Regions from separate parts of the Mesorhizobium sp. M0011 genome, predicted to be linked through region 3. Evidence: riboswitches for the same ligand, from Rfam matches in the RefSeq annotation. Region 3 holds a riboswitch; each other region holds the start of a gene.
The links. A riboswitch is a leader RNA that binds a small molecule or an ion and turns the genes downstream of it on or off. The one in region 3 is predicted to bind cobalamin.

Region 1 (3,271 bases), on a different contig from region 3:
CAGCCCTCGCGGCTCGACCGCTCCTCGATCATGAAGCCGAGCGACAGGCCGGGCATGCGGCTGCCGAGCAGCTCGAGTTCCTTGCGGAAAATGATCTCTTCCGGGCGGCGCGCGCAGTTGACGAAGCCGACATCGGTCCATGGCGCGCAGTCGTTCAGCCAGCGCAGCATCGACATCATCGGCGTCACGCCGGAGCCGGCCGAAATGAACAGATATTTGGCCGCCGGGTGGCTGTGCAGCGAGAAGTCGCCGGTCGGCCCATAGGCCTTGACGTGCGAACCGGGCGTCAGATGGTCGAACATCCAGCGCGTACCGGTGCTGCCCGCCTGCGCCTTGACCGTCACCGCGATCGAGAACGGCCGCGACGGCGAGGACGACAGCGTGTAGGTGCGCATCAGCGGCCCGTCCGATGTCGGCAATTCCAGCGTCACGAACTGGCCCGGTTTGTAGCGGAACCAGGTCTGGTTGTCGGAGCGGAAGGTGAAGGTCTTCACGTCAGGCGCTTCGTCACTGACGCCGATCACTTCCAGCACCTGCAGCCTGTCGTTCCAGGGCGTCATCTGGTCGAGATGGCGATAGAGGCCAAGGTCCGTCATCGCATTCATCCTCTTGTCCCCTGGGCTAGGCGACGCTGCGCAGGGCCGGCCGGTCGCCTTCTGCAAGGCGCGGTCCGATGAACGACGCGTACCACTCGACGAACTGGATCACGCCGCCCTCATGCAGCTCCGAATAGGGGCCTGGTTCGTAGGCCGGCGACAAGATGCCGAAGGCGTTTTCCTCGACGATGCGACGGTCCTGGTCGTTGGTCTCGGTCCAGACATGGGTGAGCTCAGCGAGATCGTAGTCGACGCCTTCGACCGCATCCTTGTGGACGAGCCATTTTGTCGTCACCGCGGTTTCCGTGGCACTGATCGGCAGCACGAGGAAGGTGACGGCATGGTCGCCGAGGATATGGTTCCAGGTTGTCGGATAATGATAAAGCAGCAAGGAGCCGATGCGGTCGGTTGAAACGCTGTCGGACAGGTTCTTCTGGACCGCCCGTTTTCCCGTCATGGTGTAGCTGACGGCATCGCGCAGCAGCGGCGCGCGGGTGGCGCGGTACTGCCCTGCCGGATCGATGCGGAATTTGCTCGGCAGGCCTGATGCCTCGCATTTGGCCCAGTGCGCGACCATTTCAGGGTCGCTGTCGGCGCCGTTGACGCCGGTCACGGTCGGAGCCTCGGGGAAGGTCTTGCACAGCTCAGGATGATTGGCGGCGCAGTGATAGCACTCGCGGTTGTTTTCCCAGACCAGCTTCCAGTTGCCCTTCTCGACGATCGTGCTCTCGAAGGCGATCTTTGCTTCACGCAACCGGTGCGGCAAAAGATAGGGTTCGATCATCGCCCGCATCGGCGCGAAATCCGCCGGCTCCTTGGCCAGACAGATGAAGATGTAGCCGCCGACGCTCTCGCAGGCGACCGGCTTCAGGCTGAAATCACTCTTGTCGAAACCGTCGGCCATCTGGCGGGCAAACAGCAGGCGGCCGTCCAGCTCATAGGTCCACTGGTGATAGGGGCAGACGAGCTTTGCCGCCGTGCCCTTCTCCGTGTTGCATACACGGCTGCCGCGATGGCGGCAGGAATTGTGGAAGGCGTTGATCTTGCCGTGCTGGTCGCGGACAAGGACCACCGGATAGTCGCCGATCTGCACGGTGATGTAGCTGCCCGGCTTCGGCAGTTCGCAATCATGGCCGATGAACAGCCAGTCGCGATACCAGATCAGCTCCATGTCGAGCTTGAAGTAGTCCGGATCGGTGTAGAAGGGCTGCTCCAGCGAAAAGCCTTGCCGGCGCCCCTTCAGGAGCCTCAGCATGTCGTTGCGGGTATCCATGTCCTGTCCTCGTTTCTAAGGACTGAACTGGTGGTGATGGAGGAAGGATTGAAACGCAGGCCGGCTAGGTGCCAGACATGCGCTATCCACCTCTTGACCGCCCACCGCGATCAGTCGAGTCTAACAATCTCGGGCTGGTTTCCGGGCTCTGGAGTTGTCCTTGCGGACCATCGCGACACCTTCCCAGGCAGTTGCCCAGTGGTCTCCCGTTGCGACTTGAACTCCACCACCGTTGCGGGGGCAGCGCCGGATTCTGACCGGCTTCCCAATTCTCCGCCTCGTCGTCACGAAGCGGCACCTGAGATGGTATGATCTAACCACGATCGGGGGCGCGCCGTCGGCATGAAAACGACATCGTATCCATGCGGCGCGACACGGCCTGCGAACGTTCCCGCAGACCGTCGCGGGCTGAAATCCACCTCCCGGATGACCATTTTGCCGGCTGCGATATCCCCGAATCGGACCCCTTGGCGGGGTCAAAAAAGGTTAACGGTTTCGAAAAGTGACTATTAGCTCGATCTAAAATCGAACCGAACGGTTCGTTTCTGTTGACGGTGCGTGCAGGACGGTGTGAACGCTGGGCCTCTGAAACAGTCAGTGATCCATCCAGCGGTTACACTTAACATGCTGATTTAAAGAAGAAAAATATACCGTAGATTCCCTTGGCACAATTTCAAGGTGTGGATTCATGGTCCACACGGAACAACTTCGTGATTGGAAAAGGCGGGGTTGCCCTCCCACATCGGGGCTGTCCGAACGACGCGATTTCATTTCCAAGACACGCCGCTAGACGGACGGAAAAAGACGATACTGGAGTACAAAAATGAAAAAGATCATTCTCACTGCCGCAGCCCTTCTGGCCATTTCCGGCAGCGCCTTCGCTGGTAGCGACCACTACGGTTCGAACGCCGCGGCAGCCACTGCTGTCGACAGCTCGTACACCGCTTCGACCAAGAAGTCGGAACCGGCTGCTCAGGCGCCTGCCCAGGGTGCTGACCGCAACCTCTTCGACAACAACTAACAGCCGATTCCCAGTCGACGGCGGGCTCGCCCGCCGCCCTGGCGAAATTCAGACATTCAGGAGTATTTAAGATGAACAAGATCCTCATTGCTGCCGCCGCCGTTCTGGCCATCTCCGGCAGCGCTTTCGCCGGCAGCGACAACTACGGTTCGAACGGCTCCAACCAGCCTGCCGCCACGGTGGACCAGTCGTACACGGCTTCCACCAAGACCGCGGAATCGACTGCCCAGACGCCCGCTCAGGGCAGCGACCGTAACCTCTTCGGTCGCTAATAACCAATTCGCAAGCGACGGCAGCTGTGTCTGCCGTCCTGGCGAAATCCAGAATTCAGGAGATTAAAATGAACAAGATCCTTATTGCTGCCGCCGCCGTTCTGGCCAT
Region 2 (3,271 bases), on a different contig from region 3:
GCTTCGATGTTGGCCGGGCCCGGCGTCAGTTCGGCATAGCGCAGGGCGACGAAGCGCTCGTTCTTGACCGCGTCCGTCTCCTTCATCGCCGGATGCGCCTTCAGGAAATCGAGCAGTTTCCTGTAGCCACCGCCATCCTGGTAATCGAGCAGGATGAGGAATTGCGGATTGCGCGACGCCACCGTTTCCCAGTCCGTATTGCCCCAGCTGGTGTCCATGTCGGCCATGATGTTGTCGCCGCCGGCGGCTGATATCATGGCGCTGGGGATGGCGAATTTGCCTGCGGTGAACGGCTTGTCCTCGCCGGAATCATAGAGGAAGACCCGCGTTCCCTTGGCGTCGCCGACCTTGGCGGTGATGTCGGCGAGCCGCGTCTTCCAGCCGGAGACAAGCTTCTCAGCTTCGGCCTCCTTGCCGAAGATCTTGCCCAGTTTCTCGACATCGCCATAGAGCAGGTCCATCGAGGCGGCAGGGCGGCTCTTGTCGAGATGGACGCAGCTTTCCGTCAGCACCAGCGTCTTGATGCCGTGCGGAGCAAGCGTGTCGGGCGTCACTTCACCACCCGGCTTCATGCCATAATACCAGCCGGCGAAGAAAAAATCGGGCTCGACCGCGACGAGGTTTTCGAGCGTCGGATATTTCGGCGCCAGTTCCGGGATCGAACCCTGCTCGGCCTTGAACTCAGGACCCACCTTGTACCATCCGGTGATGCCGGTCAGGCCGACGATCGACGGCTGCAGTTTCAGCGCGAAAGCCATCTCGGCCATGTTGAGATCCTGGATGACGACGCGCTTCGGCGGCGCATCGAAGGTCAGCGGCTTGCCGCAGCTGTCGACAGTTACCGGGAAGGCCAGGGCTGTCGAGGCCAGCAGCGAGAAGGCAAGCGAAAAAGCAAGGCGTTTCAAGGGTTTGCTCCTGTGGACGGGATGATCGATATGGGACGGCTTCAATCAGGATGGCGGCGCGGCACGGTTCGGAACATCGAACACCGTCAGTTCGCGGTCTTCGGTCGGATGGCGCAGACGCAGCACATCGATGCCGAAAATTTCGCGAATCAGCTTTTGGGTCAGCGCTTCGCGCGGTGCGGCGAGCGCTTGCAGACGGGCATGGTTCATCACCGCCACCCTGGTGGCGAACGGTGCCACCAGCGCCAGATCGTGCAGCACCGCGATCACCGTCATCTCGAAGCCTGCCACGAGGTCGAGCAGTTCGCCGCGGGCGCGCGGGTCGAGATGGTTGGTCGGCTCGTCGAGGAACAGGATCTTTGGCTGCTGGGCGATGGCGCGGGCCAGTTGGGCGCGCTGGCGCTCGCCGCCCGACAGCGAGCCGATGGTGCGGCCAAGCAGCGGCAGCAGGCCGGTCCGGCGCAGCGCATCGACGACAATGTCACGCTCCTCGCTCCTGCGCCGTAGCCGAGCGTGCGGGACCCGGCCCAGCTCGACATAGTCGATCACCGCCAGCCGCGGATCGGGCTGGTCGGCCTGGCCGACAACGGCGATATGCAGCGCCCGCTCGGCGGCGGAAATCCCGTCCAGCCGGCGCCCGCCGAGGTTCACCTCGCCGGAGCTCGGCCGCAGCATGCCCGACAGCATGCGCAGCAGCGTCGTCTTGCCCGCGCCGTTGGGACCGATGATGGCTAGGCGATCGCCAGCGGCCACCGAGAAGCTGACCGCCTGGACCAGATCCCGCCCATTGGCCATGGCGCAGAGGTCATGTGCTTCGAGAAGCGCTACGGTCATCGGCTGCCCGCCAGATTGCCGGGATGGCAAAGCGTGCACACGATGATGCGATGATCGATAGACCCGTCCAACTTTCCGTCACTTTCCAAAACTGGCGACGGAAGGAAGCTGGCGAAGCGGCCGACAAGACCGGGATTCGCGTTTCCTCCCGGCACACCCCGTCCGGTCAACTCAGTGATGGCAGGTCTCCTGGCTCGCGGGTCGTTGCGCCATCCTGCCTTCCCAGCCTTGCCGGCCAGTGGCATTCACGGATTTTGCTCGCCGCTTACAGTTGCGGGGGCAGCCACGGCCTCGACCCCTGGGGATCTCACCGTGTTCCCTTTTCACCCCTCGCCTTTCGACTCGGGGACCATCACCGCTTCAGCGTAGATTTCCCCCAATCGCTTCGCAATGGATTTCTCGGACGGAGTGGTGGGCCGGCTAGGGGAAACATGCATTTCACGCTCTCGATATGTAATAACATTACGCATTTAGAGGATGCCGCCTGGCGCTGTCAAGCGAAGCCTGCCGAATTTGGCTCGTCGGCGGCAAGGGGCGCTCGACCGCTGTGCCATATCGGTGTGCGACTGTGACGGGATCGGTTCGATTGCGCGGGATGCGCAATTTCGATCAAACTGGCCGCGCCAGGAAACGGCAGGATGATCTGGCCAATGCGAGGAGCAAAATGAACCCGACCGAGAAAGCGCTGTGGTTCGTCGAAAGTCATCTGCCGGAGGCGATCTCGCTTGACGATATCGCGCAAAGCAGCGGCGTGTCGCGTTTTCATGTGACGCGGGCTTTCGGCGCTGCCACGGGCCGCTCGGTGATGGGCTACATGCGCTCACGCCGGCTCACCGAGGCGGCGCGCAAGCTGGCCGGCGGGGCGCCCGACATTCTCTCCGTCGCGCTCGACGCCGGCTACAACTCGCATGAGGCGTTCACCCGTGCCTTCCGCGATCAGTTCGGCACCACGCCGGAACTGGTGCGCGCGCAAGGCACACTCGACAAGCTCGACCTCGTGGAGCCGATCCTGATGGACCAGTCCTTCCTCACCAATCTCGAACCACCGCGTTTCGAGACCAGCCGGCCGTTCCTGATCGCCGGCCTCGGCGAACGCTACAGCTGCGAAACCAGCGCCGCCATTCCGATGCAATGGCAGCGCTTCGGCCCCTATATCGGCAACATTCCGGGCGAGGCCGGCGACGTCGCCTATGGCGTCTGCGTCAACGGCGACGATGCCGGCAATTTCGACTACATCGCCGGCGTCGAAGTGTCTGATTTTTCCGACCTGCCCAAGGAATTCAGCCGGGTGCGGGTGCCGGCGCAGAAATATGCGGTCTTTGCCCACCGCGAACACATCTCGACCATCCGCCGCACGGTCAATACGATCTGGAACAAATGGCTGCCGGCTTCCGGCCACGAGATATCGGATGCGCCGGAATTCGAACGCTACGGCCCTGAGTTCGACCCACGCAGCGGCAATGGCGGGCTGGAGATCTGGATACCGGTGAAGGCGTAGTCGGTCAGGCCATCGGCAGCGCCGGCCAGCGATC
Region 3 (3,271 bases):
GCAGCCGTAGCGCCACCAGTCGTAGCCGCCGAGGATGCGCACGAGGATGACCTTGGCGTGACGGGCGACGCTGTCGACCCAGAGGTCGACGGACATGGGATGGCGCAGGTCACGCAGGGCAGCCAGCCGCATCGAGGGCAGGCGGCCGGCATCGGCCTTCCAGGCTGCCGCCAGTCCGGCGAGGTCGCTGTCGGTGAAGGACAGGGCCACGATATCCGCCGGCGCCTGCCGCAGATCGACCGGCTCGGCGAGGTCGTCGAGCGAGGCGGATGTCGTGGTGAGGATGTGCATCGCAACCCGTGTCCGAGATCAGCCGGCGAGTATACGCTCGATCGCCGGGCGGTTCAGCCCCTTCAGGCCGATGACGACGAGACGCGAGCGGCGGTCGTCCTGCGCGGTCCAGGCGCGGTCATAGTAATGATTGACGCGCGGCCCGACGGCCTGCAGCAAGAGCCGCATGGGCTTGCCGCCGACCTCGACGAAGCCTTTTACGCGCAGCACGTTCTCTTCTTCGGCGACGGTGGCGACGCGCTTTGCCAACTCGTCCGGATTGGCGATCGAGGCAATGTCGACGATGAAGGTGTCGAAGTCGTCATGCTCATGGTCGAATGCGCCGTCATGGTGGGACTTGCGGTTTTCGATGTCGTCCTCGACGGCGAGACCGAGACCGAGCAGCACGGAGGGATCGACCTTGCCATGCGACGTCGGCACGATCTTCACCGCGCGGGCGGAATGTTCGTTGATGATGGCGTTGGCGCGGGCGGTGCCGGCGGCGTCCATCAGGTCGCTCTTCGACAGGATGATCAGGTCGGCGCAGGCGATCTGATCCTCGAACACTTCTTCCACCGGATCGTCATGGTCGAGCGTCTCGTCCCCGGCGCGCTGCGCCTGCAAGGCATTCATGTCGTTGGCGACGCGGCCTTCGGCCAGTGCCGGCCCGTCGACCACGGCGATGACGCCGTCGACTGTGACGCGGCTCTTCACGCTCGGCCATTGAAAGGCCTGGACCAGCGGCTTGGGCAGCGCCAGGCCCGAAGTCTCGATCAGGATGTGGTCGACCCTCGGCGTCAGCGCGAGGATCTTGTCGAGCGCCGGGACGAAATCGTCGGCGACGGTGCAGCAGATGCAGCCATTGGCCAGTTCGACGATATTTTCCTCCGGGCAGGTGTCTATGCCGCAGCCCTTGAGGATCTCGCCGTCGATGCCGATGTCGCCGAATTCGTTGACGATGATGGCAATGCGCTTGCCGCCGGCGTTTTCCAGGAGGTGACGGACCAGCGTCGTCTTGCCGGCGCCGAGGAAGCCGGTGACGACGGTGCAGGGAACGCGGGAGAGGTTCGCAGGCGAATCTGGGGCAGTCATGGTCAATCCTTCAGCAGGTCTAGGGGAGGGATGCGGGCAACGAGGCCGCGCTTCAGGCTATCGGGACGGCCACGCCACGGGATCAGACCGTCGATCGAGGTGGCGAAAAGCTTGGCACCCGTGATGAGGTCGGCGCCGCTGGTCGCTGTCAGGTCGCCGAAGACATAGCTCCAGCAACCGTCGCGCAGGATGGCGGCGCTGAGGCGGCGCTTGCAATTGCCGAGGCATTCGACGCTGCGGATGCGGATGTCGTCGCCAGATGCGGCGCGGCGCGTGTCGTCCGCCAGCAATTCGCCGGCGCGGGGATGAGCGTCGGCGCCGGTCTCATCGCGGCAGGAGGCGCAGACGATGATGGTGACGCCGGCCAAGGCATCATCATGGCCGGACGAGATATCCGCTGTGCCAGCCGAAAAACTGCTGTCGTGGTCCAAGATCGTGCTCCTTGCCCGGAAACCCGCCGGGCGATCGGATTCTAAAGTCGCAGACGGCAGGTCTCCTGGCTCGCGGGTCATCGCCTTGGTAGCCGCCTTCCCGGGAACTCCCCAGTGGCTTTCGGCCTTGGCTCTTCGCTTACAGTTGCGGGGACAGCCGCGGATTTGGGATTTTGCCCCGCACCGCATTCCCTCTTAGCCCTTGCCGTTGCGGGCAAGGGACCATCTGGAACCGGATTTAGGCTTTTGCGGGCGGCGGTGTCAACGCGAGCTTACGACACGGCGATGTCGGCCAGCGCCGGCCCCAAATCCCCGGCAGGCGTCACTTCGATGCGTTCGAGACCGAGCCAGCCCTGCATCTGCTTCAATTCCTCGAACAGCTCTGCAGCGGTTTCAGGCGGTGCACCGGGCTCCGCATAGGCCGCATGGACGCGCAGTATGCTGGCCGGGCGATCGGCCTTGAGGTCGACGCGTGCCACGATCCTGTCGCCGAGCAGGAACGGCAGGACATAATAGCCGTATTGCCGCTTGTCGGCCGGCGTGTAGATCTCGATGCGGTAGTGGAAGTCGAACAGCCGCTCGGTGCGCGAACGCTCGAAGACGACCGGATCGAAGGGTGCCAGCAGGGCGCGGGCCTCGACTTTGCGCGGCTGGCGGGCGTCCCGGTGAAGATAGGCCGGCTTGTCCCAGCCTTCGACACGCACCGGCATCAACTCGCCTGTTTCGACGAGCTCCTCCAGCCGGCCTTTCATGTCGGCGGGCGACAGCCGGAAATAATCGCGCAAATCGCCTGAAGTCGCCACGCCGTGGGCGCGGGCGGAAATGCGCAGCAATTCGCGGTGCGCGTCCTCAGGCGTCGGCACTGGAAGGTCGAGGACCGCCTGCGGCAGCACGCGCTCGGGCAGATCATAGAAACGCTCGAACCCGCGACGGTGCGCCGTGGTGATGCGGCCGGCCCAGAACAGCCATTCGAAGGCGTGCTTGGCATGGCTCCAGCCCCACCAGCCGCCCGAGCCTTTCTGGCCCTCCAGCGCGGAAGCGGCGATCGGGCCGCGCTCGGCGACCTGGCGGTAGATCTCTTCGATGTAGCCGGCGTGCTCGCGGCCCCATTTGGCGAGCCCCAGATACATTTCCTCGCCGCGCTCGGCGCGCTGCATGCGCCAGCGCATCAGCGGGTATGTCTCGACCGGCAGGAAGGAGGCCTCGTGCGCCCAGTATTCGAAAACAGTGCGCTTGCGCGTCACGGCCGCGTTGTCGAGCAGCGAGAACGGGTAGGGGCCAAGGCGCGAATAGAGCGGCATATAATGAGCGCGCACCACGGCGCTGACGGAATCGATCTGCAGCAGGCCGGTGCGGGAGAGGGTGCGGGCAAAATGCCGGCGGTCGGGCGTACCGGTCGGGCGGGGATCGAGGAACCCCTGGGCGGCAAGCGCGATGCGACGGGCCGTGGGGAGCGAGATCTTTTCCTTCATGCAGGC

Region 1: another riboswitch for cobalamin. It lies ahead of NKK51_RS22290 (aromatic ring-hydroxylating oxygenase subunit alpha); the one in region 3 lies ahead of NKK51_RS06895 (DUF1636 family protein).
Region 2: another riboswitch for cobalamin. It lies ahead of NKK51_RS16080 (ABC transporter ATP-binding protein); the one in region 3 lies ahead of NKK51_RS06895 (DUF1636 family protein).

The regions. Positions count from the first base shown of each region.
Region 1 covers NZ_JAMYVQ010000022.1:14,395-17,665, reverse strand. Annotated here, with positions in the region: gene NKK51_RS22295 (FAD-binding oxidoreductase) at 1-596, opposite strand, end outside; gene NKK51_RS22290 (aromatic ring-hydroxylating oxygenase subunit alpha) at 622-1,869, opposite strand; cobalamin riboswitch at 1,985-2,186, opposite strand; gene NKK51_RS22285 (DUF680 domain-containing protein) at 2,693-2,890, shown strand; gene NKK51_RS22280 (DUF680 domain-containing protein) at 2,962-3,162, shown strand; gene NKK51_RS22275 (DUF680 domain-containing protein) at 3,231-3,271, shown strand, end outside.
Region 2 covers NZ_JAMYVQ010000013.1:23,029-26,299, reverse strand. Annotated here, with positions in the region: gene NKK51_RS16085 (ABC transporter substrate-binding protein) at 1-905, opposite strand, end outside; gene NKK51_RS16080 (ABC transporter ATP-binding protein) at 951-1,739, opposite strand; cobalamin riboswitch at 1,902-2,108, opposite strand; gene NKK51_RS16075 (AraC family transcriptional regulator) at 2,404-3,237, shown strand; gene NKK51_RS16070 (DSD1 family PLP-dependent enzyme) at 3,242-3,271, opposite strand, start outside.
Region 3 covers NZ_JAMYVQ010000004.1:274,349-277,619, forward strand. Annotated here, with positions in the region: gene NKK51_RS06885 (cobaltochelatase subunit CobN) at 1-291, opposite strand, end outside; gene cobW (cobalamin biosynthesis protein CobW) at 310-1,362, opposite strand; gene NKK51_RS06895 (DUF1636 family protein) at 1,365-1,793, opposite strand; cobalamin riboswitch at 1,832-2,035, opposite strand; gene NKK51_RS06900 (winged helix-turn-helix domain-containing protein) at 2,066-3,265, opposite strand.